Regions from separate parts of the Streptomyces griseus subsp. griseus genome, predicted to be linked through region 1. Evidence: riboswitches for the same ligand, from Rfam matches in the RefSeq annotation. Region 1 holds a riboswitch; each other region holds the start of a gene.

Region 1 (7,435 bases):
CCGAGGGGCGGCTGTACAACTCGCTGAGGGTCCGGCGGTACACCACGGAGCAGGAGGTGGGCGCGCTCGTGGACGCGCTCGCCCCGGACGGGCTGCACATCGAACGCTGGCTGCCGAAGGCGTCCCAGCGGGGGCGGGCCGCCGATCTGCGGATCGTGGTGGTCGGCGGCCGGGCCACCCATGCCGTCGTGCGCACCAGCCTCTCCCCCATGACCAACCTCCATCTCGGGGGCGCCCGCGGCGATCTCGACGAGGTCCGGGCCGCCGTGTCGGCGGTGGGCGGCTGCTGGCGCGAGGCGCTGGCGGTGTGCGAGCGGGCCGCCGCCTGCTTCCCCGGGACGCTCTGTGTGGGCGTCGATCTGCTGCCCGCGGCCGGCTGGCGGCGCTTCGCCGTCGGTGAGGTCAACGCCTTCGGTGATCTGCTGCCCGGGCTGACCGGGCTGCCGGGCAGCGGTGCCGAGGGGCTGGACACCTATGCGGCGCAGGTCGCCGCCGTACTGGACCGAACGAGGAACGACCATGCCGTCACGTCTCCCTGATCTCCCACGACCCGATATGGCCGAGGTCGTGGGCAGCCATGACCTGCTGCTGGTCACCCTGGACACGCTGCGCCACGATGTCGCCGCCGAGCTGGCCGCCGCCGGGCGCATCCCCAACCTGGCCGCGCGTCTCCCCGGCGGTGTCTGGGAGAGGCGGCATGCGCCGGGCAGCTTCACCTACGCCTCGCACCAGGCGATGTTCGCCGGTTTCCTGCCGACGCCCGCCGCCCCCGGCCCGCATCCGAGACTGTTCGCGGCGCGCTTCGCGGGCAGCGAGACGACGGCGGACGGCACGTTCGTCTTCGACACCCCGGACCTGGTGTCGGGGCTCGCCGCCGAGGGGTATCGCACGGTCTGCATCGGCGGCGTCGGGTTCTTCAACAAGCAGGGACCGCTGGGGTCGGTGCTGCCCGGTATGTTCCAGGAGAGCCACTGGGAGCCGGAGTTCGGTGTCGCCTCACCGACCTCGTTCGAGGAGCAGGTGACCCGGGCGGAGAAGGTGGTGGCCGGGCTCCCCGAGGAGCAGCGGCTCCTCCTCTTCGTCAATGTGTCCGCGCTGCACCAGCCGAACTGGTTCCACACCCCGGGCGCGACCCGTGAGGCCGGTGACTCCCGGGCCACGCACGCCGCCGCCCTGGAGTACGTCGACCGGCACATCGGCCGGCTCTTCGCCGCCGCGAGCAGCCGCCGCCGCTGCTTCGCCATCGTCTGCTCCGACCACGGCACGACGTACGGCGACGACGGCTACACCGGCCACCGGCTCGGCCACGAAGCCGTCTGGACCGTGCCGTACGCCCATTTCTTCCTCGAACCGGGGGCCTCCTGATGACCACCACCGCGCCTCCCGCCGTGAGGCCGTACGAGAGTTACGTCTACGCCTATCCGCACAAGACCGCCTACCGCCCCCTGACGGACCGGCCCGCGCTGCGTGAGCTGTGGGCGGCGGAGCCCAAGAACGCCCTCTCCCTCTACCTCCACATCCCCTTCTGCGAGGTCCGCTGCGGCTTCTGCAATCTCTTCACCCGGATCGGCGCGCCCGAGGAGCTGACGACCCGCTATCTCGACGCCCTGGACCGGCAGGCCGTGGCCGTACGGGACGCGCTCGGCGACGACGAGCCGGTGCGGTTCGCGGCGGCGGCGTTCGGCGGCGGGACGCCGACCTTCCTGACCGCGGCTGAGCTGGAGCGGCTCTGCGACATCGCGGAGAAGCGCATGGGCGCCGACCTGCTCGCGGTGCCGCTGTCGGTGGAGACGTCCCCGTCCACCGCGACCGCCGACCGGCTGGCCGTGCTGGCCGACCGGGGTACGACCCGGGTGAGCATCGGCGTGCAGAGCTTCGTGGACGAGGAGGCCCGGGCCGCCGTCCGGCCGCAGCGCCGGGCCGAGGTGGAGGCGGCGCTCGGCCGGATCCGGGACGCCCGGACACCGGTGCTGAACATCGACCTGATCTACGGCATCGACGGCCAGACCGAGCGCACCTGGCTCACCTCGCTGGACGCCGCGCTGGCCTGGCGGCCGGAGGAGCTGTATCTCTACCCGCTGTACGTCCGCCCGCTGACCGGTCTGCACCGGCTGGGCGGCGGCGGGAGTGGCCCGGAGGCGGAGGCCCTGGAGCAGGCCGCCTGGGACGAGCAGCGGCTGCGGCTCTACGCGGTGGGCCGGGACCATCTGCTGGCGCACGGCTACGAGCAGGTGTCGATGCGGATGTTCCGCCGCGCCGACGCCCCTTTGGAGGCGCAGGACGGCCCCGAGGACTACGCGTGCCAGACCGACGGCATGATCGGGCTCGGCTGCGGGGCCCGTTCCTACACGGCGGCGCTGCACTACTCCTTCGACTACGCCGTCGACATGCGGGAGATCCGCTCCATCATCGACCGCTTCACCACCGCCGAGGACTTCTCCCGGGCCGAGGTCGGCAGACACGTCGACGTGGCCGAGGCCCGCAGGCGCCACCTCCTCCAGTCCCTGCTCCAGACGGCCGGTCTGCCCGTGGCCGACTACCGCGCCCGCTTCGGCACGGACCCGCGCGAGGATTTCCCCGCCGAGCTGGAGCGGTTCGCGGACCGGGGCTGGCTGGACACCCGGGCACCGGAGGGTCTCCTGCGGCTCTCCCCGCTGGGGCTGGCCCACTCGGACGCGCTGGGTCCGGCGCTGTTCTCCCCCGGGGTACGGGCCGCGATGGCCGCGTACGAGCGGAAGTGAGCGGGGCATGGACCTGACCATCCTCTACCGGGGCCCGCTGGCCTCGTGCGACTACGACTGTCCGTACTGCCCGTTCGCCAAACGGCGGGACAGCCGGGCGCAGTTGACCTCCGACCGGGAGGCGCTGGAGCGGTTCACGGCGTGGGCGGCGGCGCAGACCGGTGACCGGCTCTCCGTGCTGTTCACGCCGTGGGGCGAGGGCCTGGTGCGCTCCTGGTACCGGCGCGCGCTGACCGAGCTCTCCCAGTTGCCGCACATCGGCCGGGTCGCCATCCAGACGAACCTCAGCGGCCGCACCGCGTGGCTCGCGGACGCCGATCCGGAGCGGGTCGCGCTCTGGTGCACGTACCACCCGGGGCAGACACCGTACGAGCGGTTCCTCGGCCGCTGCCGGGAGCTGTCCGAGCGCGGGATCCGGTTCAGCGTGGGCGTGGTGGGGTTCGACGAGCACCTCGACGAGGCGCGGCGGCTGCGCGCCGCACTGCCCGCCGAGGTCTACCTCTGGGTGAACGCCGCCGAGGGGCATACGTACACCGACGCGGAGGCCGAGCGGTGGACGGAGCTGGACCCGCTCTTCCCGTACAGCAGGCATCCGCACCGCTCGGCGGGGCTGCCCTGCCGGACGGGCGAATCGGTGATCTCGGTGGACGGTGAGGGCACGGTGCGCCGCTGCCACTTCGTCAAGGCGGAGCTGGGCAACCTCTACGACGGCAGCTACCGCGCGGCGCTGCGCCCCCGGGCCTGTCCGCTCGCCGTGTGCGACTGTCACATCGGCTATGTGCACCTGGAGACACTGCCGCTGTACGACGTGTTCGCGGGCGGCGTCCTGGAGCGGATACCCGCCGGGGCCGGCGCGGGCAAGCCGCCGACCGGGCCCCTCCCCACGGGCCCGCTCCGGCGTGCGCTTCCCCTGCTGGAGCCCTGACCGCTACAGCGGCAGCAGGTCCGGCCGCTTCGCCTCGACATGGTCGCCGGACGATTCGCCGCGAAGCCGCCGGCCGATCCACGGCACCAGGTACTCCCGGGCCCACTGGATGTTGTCGCGCCGCTCGTCGAAGGGGCGGCGCTGGGCCTGCGGCGGCCAGGGCTGGTCCGGGTCTGCGGGCACCTCGTGGCCGAGGACCTGGGCGGCGCGCAGCGCGACACGGGTGTGGCCCTCGGGCGAGAGATGGAGCCGGTCGGCGTCCCAGGCGCGCCGGTCCTGGACCGAGCGCAGCGACCACAGGTCGAGTACGGGGCACTGGTAGCGGTCGGCGATGGCCCTCAGGTGGACGTTGTACGTGGCGATCTTGCCGCGCATATGGCGCAGGACCGGGACGCCCCGGGTGTCGAAGCCGGTGGTGACCATGACGGTGCCGACCGCGTTCGTGAGGTCCGCGACGGCCCGCTCGAAACGCTCGGCGAGGTCGTCGGGGTCGGTGCCGGGCCGGATGATGTCGTTGCCGCCCGCACAGAAGCTGACCAGGTCGGGGGCCAGCTCCTTGGCGCGCGGGATCTGCTCCTCGACGATCTGGTCGAGGAGGCGTCCGCGTACGGCGAGATTGGCGTAACGGAAATTCCCGTGCCGGGTCTCGTCCGGGTTCGTCGCCGCGTCGGTCGCCGGGAGCCGGTCGGCGAGCAGAACCGCGAACCGGTCCGCCCAGCCGACGAAGGTGCCGTCGGGGCCGGGGTCTCCGACGCCTTCGGTGAAACTGTCCCCGATCGCCGCGTACGACCCGATGATGTTCTGCTGCTGGGTTCTCGAATCGTCTGCCACAAGCACATATCCTGCACCGTTCAATGTGACCTACGCGACCGTAATATAGGGTTGACGGGTGGTGAGATAGACCACCCGGTCAGTTTTTGGTAAACCCGGAATAAGCGGAGGGGCGGTGCGCCGCAGCGCACCGCCCCTCGATCACTCCTTGGCGCCCTCGGGTCAGAGGGACACGCCGTGCTGCCGCAGGTAGGCGACCGGGTCGACGTCCGAGCCGTAGCCCGGGCCGGTGCGGACCTCGAAGTGGAGGTGCGGTCCGGTGGAGTTGCCGGTGGAGCCGGAGAGGCCGATCTGCTGGCCGCCGGTGACGGTCTGGCCGGCGGAGACGCTCAGCGAGGACTGGTGGGCGTACTGGGAGTACATGCCGTCCTCGTGCTTGATGACGACCTCGTTGCCGTACGAGCCACTCCAGCCGGCCGAGACGACGGTGCCCGGGCCGATGGCCTTGACGGGGGTGCCGGAGGCGGCCTGGAAGTCAGAGCCGGTGTGGTAGCCGCTGGACCAGCTGGAGCCGGAAGCGCGGTACTGGGTGGTGACGTTGGCGTTGGCCAGCGGGGCGGTCCAGCCGGAGCCGGTGGACTGCGAGGAGCCGGTCCGGGCGGAGGTGCCGGACCGGGCTGCGGCGTCGGACTCGTCGGCCGAGATGGTGTCACCCTTGGGGGCCGGCTCGGCCTTCTTCGGGGCGGCCTTCGGGGCTGCCTTCGGGGCTGCCTTGGGCGCCGGGGCGGCCTTCTCGGCCTGCGAAGGCGCGGCGGAGCCGGGCGCCTTGGCGCCGAGGGTCAGCTTCATGCCCGGGAAGATCAGGCTGGGGTTCCCGCCGACGGTGGAGCGGTTGTCCTGGTAGAGCTTCTGCCAGCCGCCCTTGACCTGGTGCTCTGCCGCGATCTTGGCGAGGTAGTCGCCGGAGACGACGGAGTACGTCTTCGGGGCGGCCTTCTTCGCCGTGGTGGGCGCGGACTGCGGTGCGGCCTGCTGGGCGCTCTGCACGGCGGCGGGCTTGACTGCGGGGGCCGCCTTCTCCGCGGCGTGGGCGCCGGTGGCGCCGATCAGCGGGAGGGCGAGTACGGCGCCGCCGGTGCCCGCGGCGAGGACGCCGCGGTGGATCGGGCCGGACTTGGGACGACGGTGCTTACCCTTTGCGGGCATGGGGAATTTCCTCTCCGGCGCCTGCGAGGTGAGCTGTCGGGTTCGGGCTGGAGATGCCCGGTCGCCGGGTGGCGACTTCACCCCGAGCCGGTCCGGATCGCTCCGGGCCGGCGGCTTACCTGGTTCCCCCGCTCCTGCCACACGTGAGTGGGTGGGTGCGAATTCCGGTCGGCGGCAGGATTAGGCGGTCCGTCCGGATTGACGGTGACCGTAAACGAGTCAGGACGACAGGAACAAGCCGTCGGTTGCACGCCGGAAACATCGATTCCATTTCGCTTCGGATTTCCCGTCACACTCCGTGGATTACGGATCTTGGCTTTCCGTACGGATCCCGGAAAAACGCCCGGGCACCGCAGCCACGGTCCGTCACGGATATGATCCCGCTCACCTGCGAAATCTCATCTCCCCCATTATCGGGGCATGTTCTACGAAATACATCAATACGGACATGGGGTGGGCGCCAAACCTGACGCACCGTCAGCAGTTCGCCGATTTCACCGTGCACCGATGTCGTATCGTCGCAGGAGCGCCCTCGCCGGAGAGCCGCGCCGACGCCAGAGATTCCAGGAGCCACCGTGACGCAGCAGGTGCCGCAGGTCCCGCCGACCGAGACCGCACTGACCGGAGTCCGCAACTTCCGCGACGTGGGCGGGCTCCCCACCACGGACGGGCGGCGCACGGCCTTCGGCAGGCTCTACCGCAGCGGCCACCTGGCGCACGCCACCGCCGAGGACGCGCTCTTCCTCGGCGGGCTCGGGCTGCACACCGTCTTCGACTTCCGCAACTCCGCCGACCACCGACTCGACGGATACGACATCGAGCTGGCCGGTGTCCGCAATGTCAGCATTCCCCTCTCCGACCCGGCCGACGGAGCCGAGTTCTGGCGGCTCGTGCGCGACGGAAACATCGAGCAGCTGCGCTCCATCCTCGCCGACGGCAAGGGCACCGAGCGCATGATCACCATGTACCGGTCGACCATCGTGGACCGCACCGCCGAGCACAGCCGGGTGCTGCACGCCCTGGCCGAGGACAGCGTGCCCGCCCTGATGCACTGCGCGGCGGGCAAGGACCGGGCCGGTCTGTCCATCGCGGTCTCGCTGCTCGCCGTCGGCGTGGAGCGCGAGGCGATCGAGGCGGACTACCTCAAGTCCAACGACCCCCACCGCCGGTACAAGGTGAAGCGCACGGACATGTCCGAGGTAGGGATGTCCGCCGAGGTGATGGAGCTGCTCAACCCGCTCTTCGGGGCGCAGTCCTCCTACCTCGCGGCGGCGTACGCCGCCATCGACGAGACCTGGGGCACGACCGACCGCTATCTGACGGAGGGGCTGGGCCTCTCGCCCCAGACCCGGGAACGGCTGCGCGAACGCCTCCTCGACCAGGGCTGACGGTCTACTTGGCGCCCGCCACCGCGAAGAGCAGGTAGAGGAAGGCCGCGATCACGTGGCCGACCACCAGGTAGGCGAAGAGCCGGATCACCAGACCGCGCGGCATCCGGCGCTCCTGCGTGTCCTTCGCCGCCTTCGGGCGCCTCGGGGTGAGCGGGTCGTAGTGCTCGGAATCGGACATGACGGTCCTCTCTGCCGGCCTCGCGGCCGGTGGGACGAAGGGGTCAGCGCGCGTGGAGTGCGTTGCCGAGACAGAGCTCGGCCGCGGGGCTCTGCAGCAGGGAGTGGACGAAGAGCAGCTCCGCCCCGCCCCGGTCCAGGGCCGCGATGCGGTGCGGGGTGAGCGAGTCGAAGTGGGCGCTGTCGCCCGGGTCCAGATCGTGCACGGTCTCCCCCAGCGCGAC
Region 2 (7,435 bases), 3.9 Mb from region 1:
CGGCTGATCGACGACTTCGTCGAGAAGGGGGAGGCCGACCTCATCCACGACTTCGCCTTCCCGCTCCCCATCTACGCCATCTGCGACCTGCTCGGCGTCCCGCGCGAGGACCAGGACGACTTCCGGGACTGGGCGGGCATGATGATCCGCCACGGCGGCGGGCCGCGCGGCGGGGTGGCCCGGTCGGTGAAGAAGATGCGCGGCTACCTCGCCGAACTCATCCACCGGAAGCGGGAGAACCCCGGTGACGACCTGATCTCCGGGCTGATCCGGGCCAGTGACCACGGCGAGCACCTCACCGAGAACGAGGCCGCGGCGATGGCGTTCATCCTGCTCTTCGCCGGGTTCGAGACGACGGTGAATCTGATCGGGAACGGTACGTACGCCCTGCTGCGCCACCCCGGACAGCGTGCCCGGCTCGAAGAGTCCCTGGCGGCGGGGGAGAGCGCGCTGCTGGCCACCGGGATCGAGGAACTGCTCCGGTTCGACGGGCCGGTGGAGCTCGCGACCTGGCGGTACGCCACCGAGGCGCTGACCCTCGGCGGGCAGGAGATCGCGGCCGGGGATCCGGTGCTGGTGGTGCTGGCGGCGGCGGACCGGGACCCGGACCGGTTCACGGATCCGGACGCACTCGACCTCTCACGGAGTGACAATCAGCACCTGGGTTACGGACACGGCATCCACTACTGCCTGGGAGCACCGCTGGCCCGGCTGGAAGGCCAGGCCGCGGTGGCGACGCTGCTGAAACGCCTTCCTGGCCTACGACTTGCCGCGGAACCTGCCGATCTGCGCTGGCGCGGCGGGCTCATCATGCGCGGACTGCGCACGCTGCCGGTGCAATTCGAGCCGGGGCGACGCCTCCAGGAAAGTGACACGCTGTCACCTCTGTGACTTTCACGTGATCTGCGCTGCATCGACTTGTGACATGCGTTCGAGTCCCGCTAGGTTCACGGTTCGACACGTCGGCCACCGTTCACCGTTGGCCCGTCCGTCACTTGTGCAACAGCTTCATGCTCCTCAGTTCCTGCTTGTCAGTCGCACGGAAGGCAAACCCCATGGGCTCCGCGAACGGCAGACACCGCCGCCCTCGTCAGGCACCCGCCATCGTCGTCGCCGCGGGCGTGACCGGCTCGGCCATCGCCATCCCGCTCCTCGGCGCGGCAGGCGCACACGCGGCCGACGCCACCACCTGGGACCGGGTCGCGGAGTGCGAGAGCGGCGGCATGTGGAGTGCCGACCTCGGCAACGGCTACTACGGCGGGCTCCAGTTCTCGCAGGAGACATGGTCGGCGTACGGCGGTACCGCCTTCGCCGAGCGGGCCGACCTCGCCAGCCGTGCCCAGCAGATATCCGTCGCCGAGAAGGTCCTGGACGACAAGGGCCCGCAGGCCTGGCCGAGCTGCGCGGTGATCTCCGGCCTGGCGGTGGACGGCAGCCTCCCCGGTGTCGACCCCGGTACCACGCCCTCCGCCGACCCCACCGAGGACCCGACGACCGCCCCGGCGGACGAAGCGGATGAAAAGGGCGAGAGCGGCACTTCCGACAAGGCGGGCAAGGGCGAGAAGGGGGGCGGCGACGCCCTCGACCCCTCGGCGAAGCCTTCCGCGAAGCCCTCCACCGGGAAGGCCGGGGAGACCGGCAAGACCGGCGGGACCGGAAACGTCGAGTCCCCCGACGCCTCGCAGCCCTCCCAGGGCGCCGACCGCACCGGCGGCAAGCACCGGGGCGCCCCGGCCCCCGAGGAGACCGGCGCGGTGGACCAGGGGACGGCCCCCGCGAGTCCGGCCGGCACGCCTCGCGGGGCGAGGGTGACGCACGGGACGGCGGCGCGGTCGCCGACGGCGGCTACACCGTGCAGCCCGGGGACAACCTCTGGGCGATTGCTGACGCACAGAAACTTCCCCAGGGCTGGACCGGTCTGTACGAGGCCAACAAGGATCTCCTGGGCTCCGACCCGGACCTGATCCTGCCCGGGCAGAGCCTGGATCTGGGGCTGGACCAGGCCGGTCAGGCGGGTGCCGAGCAGGGCGCCGAGGTGCCTGCCGCCAACTGATCGAATTCGGGAAAACACCCCAAAATCGCGGGTAGTTCAGAGGCCTATGTCCACTTATGCGTAAGTGAGACATGGGTCTCTTTGCTTCAACTGGCGTGTTGCGTCCGCCCGCTCGGCGCAGATCCCCTCCGACCTGCGGAAACGGTCCATCAGGGTGGGCAAGTAAGCGCCGATTGGGCCATTATGTCCATCTTTGAATGTCGGGGTTGCCTGTGTTTACGGTCGGAACCGCTCGCACCGCGGGCCCCGTCGACCGTCACGCCGAATCCTGCCGTCGGTCGAAGGGAACAGACGCGTAAGCGCCGTAGGCAGGAGCGGGGGACCCAGGTAGGCCGCCGGGTCCGTACGGCCCCTTCGGAGGACAGCTCCTTCGAAGCCGGGGACGTACGGGAACGGCTTGGGGTGAAGTCGTGCGCAAGGTCGCGCGACCGGGCAACTCATCAGCCCGAACCCGACAGCTCACCTCGTAGGCGTCGGTGAGGAGATCCGTTCCATGCTGCTGAACAGCAAGGCCAAGCACCGCCGCCCCTCGAAGACCGTCCGTTTCGCCACCCTCGCGAGCATCACCGGTGCAGCCGTCGCCGTCCCGCTGATGGGCGCGACCAACGCTTCCGCCGCCTCCGTCTCGACCTGGGACGCCGTCGCCCAGTGCGAGTCCGGCGGCAACTGGTCCATCAACACCGGCAACGGCTACTACGGCGGACTGCAGTTCTCGCAGTCCAGCTGGGCCGCCGCCGGCGGTACGCAGTACGCCTCCCGCGCCGACCTGGCCTCCAAGGACCAGCAGATCGCCACCGCCGAGAAGCTCCTCGCCCTGCAGGGCCCGGGTGCCTGGGCGTGCGCCGGCGCCGGCGGCCTCACCAACGACGGTGTGGACCCGGGCGTGAACACCGGCTCCGGCCAGTCGCAGAGCAAGCCGCAGCAGGCGCAGCCCGAGCGCAAGGCCGAGCAGCCCACCACGCGCAGCGAGCAGCGCACCGCCCCGGCCGCCCCCAAGGCCGAGAGCTCCAAGAAGACCGTCACCACCCCGACCGGTGAGAAGGTCAAGAAGGGCGACGGCGAGTACAAGGTGAAGTCCGGCGACACCCTGAGCAAGATCGCTCAGAAGGAGGGTGTCAAGGGCGGCTGGAGCAAGCTCTTCAACCTCAACGACGACATCGTCGAGGACGCCGACCTGATCTTCCCGGGTCAGCAGCTCCACCTGAAGTAACAGCCGTCTCTCCTCCCCGGAGGGAGGGGGTCCGGCGGCACCCTCCCTCGCACGGCTCCCCGGCCCGGCGCGCTACTCCCCCCGTGCGCGTCGGGCCGGGGTCTTTCGGTGCGAGGGGCGCCGGCGGGCGGGCCGATCCGTTCACTTCTTGTCGGCAGCGCGCCGCCACTGCTTGTTACTACCCAGTAGATTTCTAGAGATTTGTCCCGTGATGCTGGTCCTTGGGTCCTTTTTCGTCCCAGGAGACGGGCGGTCGGCCGACTGACGCGGCCAGGCCGGTTAGGCTCGTGTCGCAAGGCCACAGTGACCCTGCACAACCAGCGTCATATCCCAGAAGGAGATGCCTCGTGCCGTCCATCGACGTCGTCGTAGCCAGGGAAATCCTCGACTCCCGGGGCAACCCCACGGTCGAGGTCGAGGTCGGCCTCGACGACGGCAGCACGGGCCGTGCTGCCGTTCCGTCCGGCGCCTCCACCGGTGCGTTCGAGGCCATCGAGCTTCGCGACGGTGACCCCAACCGCTACATGGGCAAGGGTGTCGAGAAGGCCGTCCTCGCCGTCATCGAGCAGATCGGCCCGGAGCTCGTCGGGTACGACGCCACCGAGCAGCGCCTCATCGACCAGGCGATGTTCGACCTGGACGCCACCGAGAACAAGGCCTCGCTCGGCGCGAACGCCATCCTCGGTGTCTCGCTCGCCGTCGCGCACGCCGCCTCCGAGGCGTCCGACCTGCCGCTCTTCCGCTACCTCGGCGGCCCGAACGCGCACCTGCTGCCCGTTCCGATGATGAACATCCTGAACGGCGGCTCGCACGCCGACTCCAACGTGGACATCCAGGAGTTCATGATCGCGCCGATCGGCGCGGAGTCCTTCTCCGAGGCCCTGCGCTGGGGCGCGGAGGTCTACCACACGCTGAAGAAGGTCCTCAAGACCAAGGGCCTGTCCACCGGCCTCGGCGACGAGGGCGGCTTCGCCCCGAACCTGGAGTCCAACCGCGCCGCCCTGGACCTCATCGTCGAGGCTATCAAGGAGGCCGGTTACGTCCCGGGCCGCGACATCGCGCTCGCCCTCGACGTCGCCGCCTCCGAGTTCTACAAGGACGGCGTCTACGAGTTCGAGGGCAAGTCCCGCTCGGCCGCCGAGATGACCGAGTACTACGAGGAGCTCGTCTCCGCCTACCCGCTGGTCTCCATCGAGGACCCGCTGTACGAGGACGACTGGGCCGGCTGGAAGGTCATCACCGACCGGCTGGGCGCCAAGGTCCAGATCGTCGGCGACGACCTCTTCGTCACCAACCCGGAGCGCCTGGCCCGCGGTATCGAGGAGGGCTCCGCCAACGCCCTGCTCGTCAAGGTCAACCAGATCGGTTCGCTGACCGAGACCCTGGACGCCGTGGAGCTGGCCCAGCGCAACGGCTTCAAGTGCATGATGTCGCACCGCTCCGGCGAGACCGAGGACGTCACCATCGCCGACCTCGCCGTCGCCGTGAACTGTGGCCAGATCAAGACCGGCGCCCCGGCCCGCTCGGACCGCGTCGCCAAGTACAACCAGCTGCTGCGTATCGAGGAGATCCTCGACGACGCCGCGGTGTACGCGGGCCGCTCCGCATTCCCGCGCTTCAAGGGCTGACCCGCAGTCGTAGGACGGTAGCCTCCGCCCGTCCCCGCACCCGGTCCCGTACCGTGTGCGGGGACGGACGTGCGTAACGGGGAGGCGGGAGACATGGCCGGGAAGGACCGGGACAGGTTCTCCACCGCGACCAGGCTGCGGCTGCTCGGCGAGCAGACCGCGGCCCGCGTGTACCGATCCCAGAACCGCCGTCAGGCGCGCCGCTCCCGGCTCACCGGCCGGGCCGCGTTCCTGGCGCTGGTGGTCTGCTCCCTGGTGGTCGCGCTGGCCTACCCGATGCGTCAGTACGTCTCCCAGCGCGACGAGATCGCCGAGCAGGAGCGGCTCTCGCGCCAGGCGGAGCAGCGCACCGAGGAGCTGCGGGACGAGAAGGCGCGGCTCCAGGACGACGCGTACATCATGCGTCTGGCCCGCCAGCACCTCCACTACGTACTCCCCGGGGAGACCGGCTACACCGTGGCCGACCCCGAAGCGGCGCAGGACCGCCGAGGGGATCAGGGCGCGAGCCACCGCCCCTGGCACTCCAACGTCTGGGACGGCGTGGACGGCGCCGACCGCGACTGACGCCCCCTCGCCCACGATCCTCCCCTCCCACGACCCTTCCCTTCTTCCCTCCGACGAGCTTCCGAGCAGAACCAAGGCAGGCATGGAAACGCCCCCTCCGCAGACCGAGTCCACCAAGCCCACCGACGCGGACATCGCCGCGTTCGAGCAGCAGCTCGGCCGCCCGCCGCGCGGCCTGCGCGCCATCGCGCACCGCTGCCCGTGCGGCAACCCGGACGTGGTGGAGACCCAGCCCCGTCTGGAGGACGGCACGCCGTTCCCGACGACGTACTACCTGACCTGCCCCCGGGCGGCCTCGGCGATCGGCACGCTGGAGGCGAACGGGGTCATGAAGGAGATGACGGCCCGTCTGGAGACCGACCCGGAGCTGGCCGCCGCCTACCGGGCCGCGCACGAGAACTACATCACCCGCCGCGACGCCATCGAGGTCCTGGAGGGCTTCCCGAGCGCCGGCGGCATGCCGGACCGGGTGAAGTGCCTGCACGTCCTGGTCGGCCACTCGCTGGCCGCCGGGCCCGGGGTGAACCCGCTGGGCGACGAGGCCATCGCGATGCTGCCGGAGTGGTGGGCCAAGGGCGCGTGCGTCACGCCGTGCACACCGCCGGCCAAAGGCGACGGCTGGACGGTGGAGGAGGGGGACGGCGGCCACTTCGCCTTCCGCCCGGCCGACGGCTCCACCGAAGGGCAGGGCGCATGACCAGGGTCGCCGCCGTCGACTGCGGCACGAACTCCATCCGGCTCCTCGTCGCCGACGCGGACCCCGCCACCGGCTCCTTCGCCGAGCTGGACCGGCGGATGACGATCGTCCGTCTCGGCCAGGACGTCGACAAGACGGGCCGGCTCGCCCCCGAGGCGCTGGAGCGCACTTTCGCGGCCTGCCGCGAGTACGCCGGGGTGATCGAGGAGCTGGGCGCCGAACGGGTCCGCTTCGTGGCCACCTCCGCCTCCCGCGACGCCGAGAACAGCGAGGAGTTCGTCTCCGGCGTCCGGGACATCCTGGGTGTGGAGCCGGAGGTGATCACCGGCGACCAGGAGGCGCAGCTCTCCTTCGACGGCGCCACCAAGGAGCTGACCGGCGGCGACCAGCTGGCGAAGCCGTACCTGGTCGTGGACATCGGCGGCGGCTCCACCGAGTTCGTGCTCGGCTCGGACGAGGTCGAGGCGGCCCGCTCCGTGGACATCGGCTGCGTACGGATGACCGAGCGTCATCTGACCGTGGACGGCGCCGTGGTGGACCCGCCCACCCACGAGCGGGTCGCCGCGGTCCGTGCGGACGTCGAGGCCGCCCTGGACGTGGCGGCCCAGGCCGTGCCGCTCACCGAGGCGGCCACGCTGGTCGGTCTGGCGGGCACGGTCACCACGATCGCGGGGATCGCGCTGGAGCTGACGGAGTACGACTCCGAGGCCATCCACCACTCCCGGGTCTCCCGAGGCCAGGTCCGCGCGATCACCGAGCACCTCCTCCAGGCCACCCACGAGGAGCGCGCCGCGATCCCCGTGATGCACCCGGGCCGCATCGACGTGATCGCTGCGGGCGCCCTCGTCCTGCTCGCCGTGATGGAGCGGACGGGCGCGCACGAGGTCGTCGTCAGCGAGCACGACATCCTGGACGGCATCGCCTGGAGTGCGGCAGAGGACCCTCGGTAACGCTCAGGGCGACCGGCCTCGACGGCTTCGACGGTCTCGCCCGCGGTGCCGCTCAACAGCCCAGGGGGCGTACGACATGACCGGCGACGCACCGCGCGGGGCCGTCGAGGTGATGGAGCACCACCAGGTGGCCGTCTATCTCGCCGCGATGGCCCTCGGCGCCCTCCTCGGCCTGGCGGCGCCCGCCGCCGGACCTGGGCTGGAGCAGCTGATCAACCCCGTCCTGGGCGCGCTGCTGTTCGTGACCTTCCTTCAGGTCCCGGCGGCCGAGCTGCTGCGCTCGTTGCGGGACGGGCGGTTCCTCTCCGCCGCGCTGGTGGTGAACTTCGCCGT
Region 3 (7,435 bases), 2.0 Mb from region 1:
TCGATCATGGCCTCGGCGCGGTCGCCGATGCCGCGCTTGGGCACGTTGAGGATGCGGCGCAGCGGGACGGTGTCCTCGGGGTTGGCGAGGACGCGGAGGTAGGCCAGGACGTCCCGGACCTCCTTGCGCTCGTAGAAGCGCACGCCGCCGACGACCTTGTAGGGCAGGCCGACGCGGATGAAGATCTCCTCGAAGACACGGGACTGGGCGTTGGTCCGGTAGAAGACGGCGACGTCGCCCGCCTTGGCGTCGCCCTTGTCCGTCAGCCGGTCGATCTCGTCGGCGACGAACTGCGCCTCGTCGTGCTCGGTGTCGGCCACATAGCCGGTGATGCGGGCGCCGGAGCCGGCGTTGGTCCACAGGTTCTTGGGGCGGCGGCTCTCGTTGCGCTCGATGACCGCGTTGGCGGCGGAGAGGATCGTCTGCGTGGAGCGGTAGTTCTGCTCCAGCAGGATCGTCTTCGCGTCCGGGTAGTCCTCCTCGAACTGGAGGATGTTGCGGATGGTCGCGCCGCGGAAGGCGTAGATCGACTGGTCCGCGTCACCGACGACGCACAGCTCGGCGGGGGCGTCGGCGGCCTCTCCGGAGGGGCCGACCAGCTCACGTACCAGCGTGTACTGGGCGTGGTTGGTGTCCTGGTACTCGTCGACCAGGACGTGGCGGAAGCGGCGGCGGTAGTGCTCGGCGACGTCCGGGAAGGCCTGGAGGAGGTGGACCGTCGTCATGATGATGTCGTCGAAGTCCAGCGCGTTGGCCTCGCGCAGACGGGCCTGGTAGAGCGCGTACGCCTGGGCCAGGGTCTTCTCGAACCCGTCGGCGGCCTGTCCCGCGAAGGTCTCCTCGTCGATGAGCTCGTTCTTGAGGTTGGAGACCTTGGCGGTGAAGGACTTCGGCGGGTAGCGCTTGGGGTCCAGGTCCAGATCGCGGCAGACCAGGGCCATCAGCCGCTTGGAGTCGGCGGCGTCGTAGATCGAGAACGACGAGGTGAAGCCGAGCTTCTTCGACTCGCGGCGCAGGATGCGGACGCACGCGCTGTGGAAGGTCATGACCCACATCGCGTTGGCGCGCGGCCCACCAGCTGCTCCACGCGCTCCTTCATCTCGCCCGCGGCCTTGTTGGTGAAGGTGATCGCGAGGATCTGCCCCGGGTGCACCCCGCGCTCGGCCAGCAGATGGGCGATGCGGTGGGTCAGCACCCGGGTCTTGCCGGAGCCGGCCCCGGCGACGATGAGCAGCGGGGAGCCGGCGTGCACGACGGCGGCGCGCTGCTCGGTGTTCAGCCCGTCCAGCAGCGCCGCGGCGTCGATCACCGGGCGCGGGTGACCGTCCCGGTAATACCCGTCCCGGGGCGGCGGGGGCGCGTCGAAGACACCCTCGAAGAGACCCTCCGGCACCGCTTCGGGTGCGTGGTCCTCCGGGGGCGGCGGCGGGCCGTCCTCCGTGGACTGGAGGCCGGTCAGGAAACTGTCGTCAAAGAGGCTGCTCATCGCCATCCGAGTCTAGGGGGCCGCACCGACAACGTTCGGCCGAAGGCCACAAGCAGCCATCCGGCCCCGTACGCACGGAGAGCGGACTTTCACGTTCCGTGAAGGAGTGCCCGGTCGGAGGGGGTGCGGGGACCCCGATCCGAAAAGGTCACGAAAATGTATCGGGCATATCGCTCATCCTTCTTCCCAGCGGTGCCACGCGTTGGCTAGCGTGCTGGGTCAGGTGATCCGTTATCTCCCTGAGACGAACCGCGTCTCACGGTCACCTCTGCCGAATCCGTGCCGCCCTCCCGGCGGTTCGGAACCGGGGACCCACACGCACAACCGGGGTGAATCGGTCCGTACCCTCGCATCCGGACCGTAGGACAGCCTTCCGTTCCGTCCGAACCCGACAGCTAACCCGGTAGGCGGTCCACGGAAGGAGATGCCGGTCTTGGCATCGCATCGCAAGCCGCGCACGAAGGTGCGCACCACCCCCGCCGTCGGGTTCACGACGGCCGCGCTGGCCTCTGTGACGCTGCTCTCCACGCAGAGCGCGACCGCCGCCCCCGCCGAGCCGAAGCCGGCCATCGAGGACGTCCAGAAGAAGGTCGACGAGCTCTACCGCCAGGCGGGCAGCGCGACCCAGCAGTACAACCGGGCGAAGGCCGCCTCCACCGCCCAGCGCGCCAAGGTCGACACGCTGCTCTCCGATGTGGCGAAGCGGACCGAGAAGATCAACGAGGCCCGCCGGGAGCTGGGGTCCTACGCGGCCGCGCAGTACCGCACCGGCGGTATCGCGCCCACCGCGACCTTCTTCCTGGCGGACGACCCGCAGGCGTACTTCGACCAGAACCAGGTGATGAGCCGGTCGACGGAGCGGCAGCAGAAGGCCGTCGACGACTTCCGTGCGCAGCAGGCGGCGGCGTCGAAGAAGCGCGCGGAGGCCGTGAAGAGCCTGGAGTCGCTCACCGAGACGCAGACCACCCTGCGCTCCAGCAAGCAGAAGGTGCAGACGAAGCTCACCGAGGCCCGGTCCCTGCTCTCGAAGCTGACCGCCGAGGAGAAGGCGCGGCTGGCGGAGCTGGAGCGCAAGAAGGAGGCCGAGGCCAAGGAGAAGGCGGAGAAGCTGGCCCGCAGGCAGGCCGCCGAGGCCAAGGAGCGCGAGGCGGCGGAGAAGAGGGCCCGCGAGGAGGCCGCCAAGGAGTCGGGCGGGGACAGCGGTTCCGGTTCCGGCAGCGGTACGGGTACGGGTACGAGCCCGGGGTCCGGTACGGGTACGGGGACCGGGGCGGGCGGCAGCTACGCCACGAAGGCCGAGAAGGTGCTGGCCTTCGCCCGCGCCCAGATCGGCAAGCCGTACGTGTGGGGGGCCTCGGGCCCGTCCTCGTACGACTGCTCCGGGCTGACCCAGGCGGCCTGGCGGGAGGCGGGGGTGACGCTGCCCCGGACCACCTGGGACCAGGTGAAGGTGGGCACGCGGGTCGCCACGTCGGACCTCCAGCCCGGGGACCTGGTCTTCTTCTACGACGACATCAGCCACGTCGGCATCTACAAGGGCGACGGGATGATGATCCACGCCCCGAAGCCGGGGGCGAACGTCCGCGAGGAGTCGATCTACTACATGCCGATCTACGGCAGCGTGCGCCCGGCGTAGTGCCGCCGAGGGGGCGGTCGCGTCGCAGCGGCCGCCCCGGGGCCCTTCAGGTGCTCAGGCCCCCAGGTCCCTCAGGCCCCTCAGGTCCAGAGGGTGGCGATGAAGATGTTGGCGGCCGTCAGTCCGCCGACCGCCGCGAACGCGCCCTTCTCGACCTTCTCCTCGTCCCGCTTGACGTAGACGAGCGCGAGGATGACGACGAGGAGCGCCAGCTTCACGCCGATCTTGATGTTGTTGACGGCCTGGTCGTCGGCCTGGTTGAGCCCGACCAGGGCGACGCCGGTGACCAGCATGGTGAGCGCGCCGTGCAGCATGGCGGGAACGAAGCGCGCGGTGCCCGCGCCCATGGCCTTCATCTGGGTCAGGAAGCCGCCCAGCAGGGAGGCGATGCCGATGATGTGCAGGGCGACGAAGACGCCGATGAGTGCGTTCATGGCTCCGGAGCCTAGCCATGGCCAGAGCATCGCCGATCAGTGAGGCAAGCCTTTCTTCGGCCCTTCGCCGGAACTGTCCGCCCCGCGCCCGAACCTGCCGGAATGATCAGTTCCGACTCCACATCGCCGGTCGTCCGCCGACGAAGAAACGTCACATCCGGGCAATAGCTGTCATGGCGAACCTTTTCCGTGCGCCCGGATTAGCGTCCCTGGCGGACCTGTCGGCATCCCCCGGCGGGCAGCCGACAGGAAGGATGCCGCCCCCGTGGCCGCGCACCGGAAATCCGCTCACCGGAAACCCAAGCAGCGCCCCTTCACCGGCCCTGCTGCCCGCACCGCCGCCACCCTGGCGCTCGCCGGGGCAGCCACCGCCACCTCGGCCACCGGCGCCGGCGCCGCACCCGCCGAGCCCGCACCCACCGCCGCCCAGGTCCGGGCCAAGGTCGACCGGCTCTACCACGACGCCGAGGTCGCCACCGAGAAGTACAACGGGGCGAAGGAGAAGGAGGCGGCCGCCACGAAGGCGGTCGACACCCTGGCCGACGAGGCGGCCCGCCGCACCGACCGCCTCAACACCGCACGCCACACGCTCGGTTCGATGGCCACCGCCCAGTACCGCACCGGCGCGCTGGACCCCGCCGTACAGCTGGCGCTCTCCTCGGACCCGGACAGCTACCTGGAGCGCGCCGCCCACCTGGACCGGGCGGGCGACCGGCAGGCGAGCCTGCTCAGCTCCATCCGGCGCCAGCTCTCCGGCATCGCCCGGGTCAAGGCCCGCGCCGACCAGGAGACCGAGGCGCTCGCCGCCCGCCGTGCCGAGTTGCAGGAACACCGCACCGCGATCCGGACCAAGCTGGCCGACGCCCGCTCGCTCCTGGCCACCCTCACGGCCGCCGAGCGCGCCGCGTACGAGCGCTCGGCCGACGCGGCCCACGGCGGCGGCCCCGCGGCCCCCGCCGCCCGCTCAGCCACCCACGCCGACCGCTCGGCGCCCCGCGCCCCGGTCGCCGCGCCCAACTCCCGGGCTGCGCGGGCCGTCTCCTTCGCGCACGGGGCGATCGGCAAGCCGTACGTCTGGGGCGCGACCGGTCCCAACGCCTTCGACTGCTCCGGCCTGACCCAGGCGGCCTGGCAGGCGGCGGGCGTCAGCCTGCCCCGCACCACCTACACCCAGATCAACGCCGGGCAGCGGGTCTCCCGCTCCGAACTGGCCCCCGGCGACCTGGTCTTCTTCTACTCCGGCATCAGCCATGTCGGGCTCTACATCGGCGGCGGCCAGATGATCCACGCCCCGCGCCCCGGAGCGCCGGTGCGGATCGCGCCGATCGATCAAATGCCTTTCGCCGGAGCGACCCGGGTGGCATAGTCCCCGGCGCCGGTCCCTCTCCCGCCGAAGGAAACCCCGTATGCCGATGGCGAACTCCGTCCAGGACTACGCCCGCACGCTCACGCTGCGCACCTCCACCCACTACCGGGTGGGCCCGTTCACCGTCCGGTACAACCCGGGCTGGGGGCTGAAATACGCCAACTTCGCCATCCCCGACCAGGACGCGGAACCCACGGCGGACGAGGTGGCGTCCCTGGTCGCGGCGTTCCGGGAGCGGGAGCGGCTGCCGCGCCTGGAGTTCCTGCCCGCCTGGGCCCCGGCCGTCGAACCGGCCCTGCTGGCCGCCGGGTTCACCGTGGAGAACCGGGCCCCGCTGCTCGTCTGCGACCGCGACGGCCTCCGTCCGCCGAAGCCGGTCGACGGCCTCCGCATCGCCGTGCCCACCACCGGGACGGATTTCCTCGACGCCGCCCGCGTCCAGCACCACGGCTTCGGCGGCGAGGGCGAGCCGGAGCTGGGGACGATCACCTGGCTGCGCACGGCGGCGGCCGGTGACGGGGTCGCCGCACTGGCGGTCCTGGACGGCGCACCGGCCGGGGCGGGCGGCTGCTCCGTCCCGATCGACCGCCTCAGCGAACTGGTCGGCCTCGCCGTCGCCGCCCCCTTCCGCCGCCGGGGCATCGGCGCCGCGCTCTCCGCGTGGCTGACCGAACGGGCCCTGGACCAGGGGTGCCGGGCCGTCTGGCTGGAGCCGGGCGACGCCGACGTGGAACGGATCTACGCGAGCATCGGCTACCGCCGGGTCGGCGAGAAGGTCAACATCTCGCTGCCCCTCTGAAGCCGGAGCGCGGCTGAGCGATGCCCGGCCCGCACGGCCCGCCCCGCTCGGCTCAGACCAGCCGTCGCGCCGTCGCCCACCGGGTCAGCTCGTGCCGGTTGGAGAGCTGGAGCTTGCGCAGCACCGCCGAGACATGCGACTCCACCGTCTTCACCGAGATGAACAGCTGCTTCGCGATCTCCTTGTACGCATACCCCCTGGCGATCAGCCGCAGCACCTCGCGCTCGCGCTGGGTGAGGCGGTCCATGTCCTCGTCGACCGGCGGGGCGTCCGTGGAGGCGAAGGCGTCCAGCACGAAGCCGGCCAGGCGCGGGGAGAAGACCGCGTCGCCCTCCTGGACCCGGAAGATGGAGTCGACCAGGTCGGTGCCGGTGATCGTCTTGGTGACGTAGCCCCGGGCGCCGCCCCGGATCACCCCGATGACGTCCTCGGCGGCGTCCGAGACGGAGAGCGCGAGGAAGCGGACCGGGTCCTCGGCCGCACCCATCAGCGGGGCGCAGCGGCGCAGCACCTCGACGCCGCCGCCGCCGGGGAGGTGGACGTCGAGGAGGACGACCTCGGGGCGGGTCGCCGTGATGACGGTGACCGCCTGGTCGACGTCGGCGGCCTCGCCGACCACTTCGACGCCAGTCTCCTCGGTGCGGCCGATCTCGGCCTGCACGCCGGTGCGGAACATCCGGTGGTCGTCGACGAGCACGACCCGTACCCGTCGCTCCGGGCCCCCGGTGGCTTCGGTGTTCTCGGTCATTCGCTCGCCCTTTCCATCTCCAGCTCGACCTCGGTGCCCCCGCCGGGCACCGAACGAAGCCGGGCAGTGCCGCCGTTGCGCTGCATCCGGCCGATGATTGATTCTCGTACGCCCATGCGGTCGGCAGGAACCTCGTCCAGGTCGAAGCCAGGACCCCGGTCCTTCACGGAGACGAAGACCGTGGCGCCCTCGACCTCGGCGAAGACCTGCACGGCACCGCCCTCGCCACCGTACTTGGCGGCGTTGACCATCGCCTCGCGCGCGGACTGCATCTGTGCGCCCAGCTTGTCGTCGAGGGGGCAGTCGCCGACGACCACGACCTCCAGGGGGACGCCGTGCTTGTCCTCCACCTCGGCGGCGGCCCGCTTCACCGCCTCGGCCAGGGTCTCCGGCTCGTCGTCCTCGTCCTTGCCGGTGCCCTCGGGGTTGTAGAGCCAGTTGCGCAGCTCGCGCTCCTGGGCCCGGGCCAGGCGTCTGACCTCGCCGCCGTCGTCCGCGTTGCGCTGGATCAGGGTGAGGGTGTGCAGGACGGAGTCGTGGACATGGGCGGCGACCTCGGCGCGCTCCTGGGCGCGGATGCGCATCAGGCGCTCCTCGGAGAGGTCCTGGACCATCCGGACGAGGTAGGGGCCGGCCAGCAGGGCGATACCGGTGAGGACGGCGATGGCGGCGGTCAGCACGTTGCCCAGCTGGGCGGCCGAGCCGCGCACCACCATGAAGACGGCGAGCCCGAGGCCCACCAGCGCCACTCCGGCCAGCGCGCGGGCCAGTTGCAGCAGCCGGCGGCGGCGGCCGACCTCCATCCAGCGGGCGCGCCGGGCGTTGTCCGCCTGGCGCCAGACGAGGACGGAACCCGCGCCGATGAGGAGCGTCGGCCAGATGTAGCGGTCGGCCTTGCTGCCCATGTCCACGTTGGCGACGAAGACGACGGCCCCGATGAGCAGGGCGACCAGCGCGAAGAGCTGG

What was found. Region 1 has a riboswitch for cyclic di-AMP ahead of D6270_RS30025 (M23 family metallopeptidase). Riboswitches for the same ligand answer to the same signal wherever they lie in the genome.
Region 2: it holds a riboswitch for cyclic di-AMP, as region 1 does, so the genes downstream of both, D6270_RS12640 (transglycosylase family protein) here and D6270_RS30025 (M23 family metallopeptidase) in region 1, are expected to answer to the same signal.
Region 3: it holds a riboswitch for cyclic di-AMP, as region 1 does, so the genes downstream of both, D6270_RS21165 (C40 family peptidase) here and D6270_RS30025 (M23 family metallopeptidase) in region 1, are expected to answer to the same signal.

The regions. Positions count from the first base shown of each region.
Region 1 covers NZ_CP032543.1:6,696,919-6,704,353, reverse strand. Annotated here, with positions in the region: gene D6270_RS30050 (STM4014 family protein) at 1-539, shown strand, start outside; gene D6270_RS30045 (STM4013/SEN3800 family hydrolase) at 556-1,365, shown strand; gene D6270_RS30040 (STM4012 family radical SAM protein) at 1,365-2,741, shown strand; gene D6270_RS30035 (STM4011 family radical SAM protein) at 2,749-3,666, shown strand; gene D6270_RS30030 (SGNH/GDSL hydrolase family protein) at 3,670-4,497, opposite strand; gene D6270_RS30025 (M23 family metallopeptidase) at 4,660-5,643, opposite strand; cyclic di-AMP (ydaO/yuaA leader) riboswitch at 5,647-5,807, opposite strand; gene D6270_RS30020 (tyrosine-protein phosphatase) at 6,219-7,031, shown strand; gene D6270_RS33460 (DUF6126 family protein) at 7,036-7,212, opposite strand; gene D6270_RS30015 (helix-turn-helix domain-containing protein) at 7,256-7,435, opposite strand, start outside.
Region 2 covers NZ_CP032543.1:2,776,442-2,783,876, reverse strand. Annotated here, with positions in the region: gene D6270_RS12650 (cytochrome P450 family protein) at 1-891, shown strand, start outside; partial or broken gene D6270_RS33805 (transglycosylase family protein) at 1,056-2,053, shown strand; cyclic di-AMP (ydaO/yuaA leader) riboswitch at 2,344-2,541, shown strand; gene D6270_RS12640 (transglycosylase family protein) at 2,547-3,263, shown strand; gene eno (phosphopyruvate hydratase) at 3,611-4,891, shown strand; gene D6270_RS12630 (FtsB family cell division protein) at 4,985-5,455, shown strand; gene D6270_RS12625 (DUF501 domain-containing protein) at 5,538-6,152, shown strand; gene D6270_RS12620 (Ppx/GppA phosphatase family protein) at 6,149-7,102, shown strand; gene D6270_RS12615 (arsenic resistance protein) at 7,179-7,435, shown strand, end outside.
Region 3 covers NZ_CP032543.1:4,658,531-4,665,965, reverse strand. Annotated here, with positions in the region: partial or broken gene pcrA (DNA helicase PcrA) at 1-1,486, opposite strand, end outside; cyclic di-AMP (ydaO/yuaA leader) riboswitch at 1,746-1,912, shown strand; gene D6270_RS21165 (C40 family peptidase) at 1,911-3,122, shown strand; gene D6270_RS21160 (hypothetical protein) at 3,203-3,556, opposite strand; gene D6270_RS21155 (C40 family peptidase) at 3,822-4,922, shown strand; gene D6270_RS21150 (GNAT family N-acetyltransferase) at 4,963-5,721, shown strand; gene D6270_RS21145 (LuxR C-terminal-related transcriptional regulator) at 5,774-6,469, opposite strand; gene D6270_RS21140 (ATP-binding protein) at 6,466-7,435, opposite strand, start outside.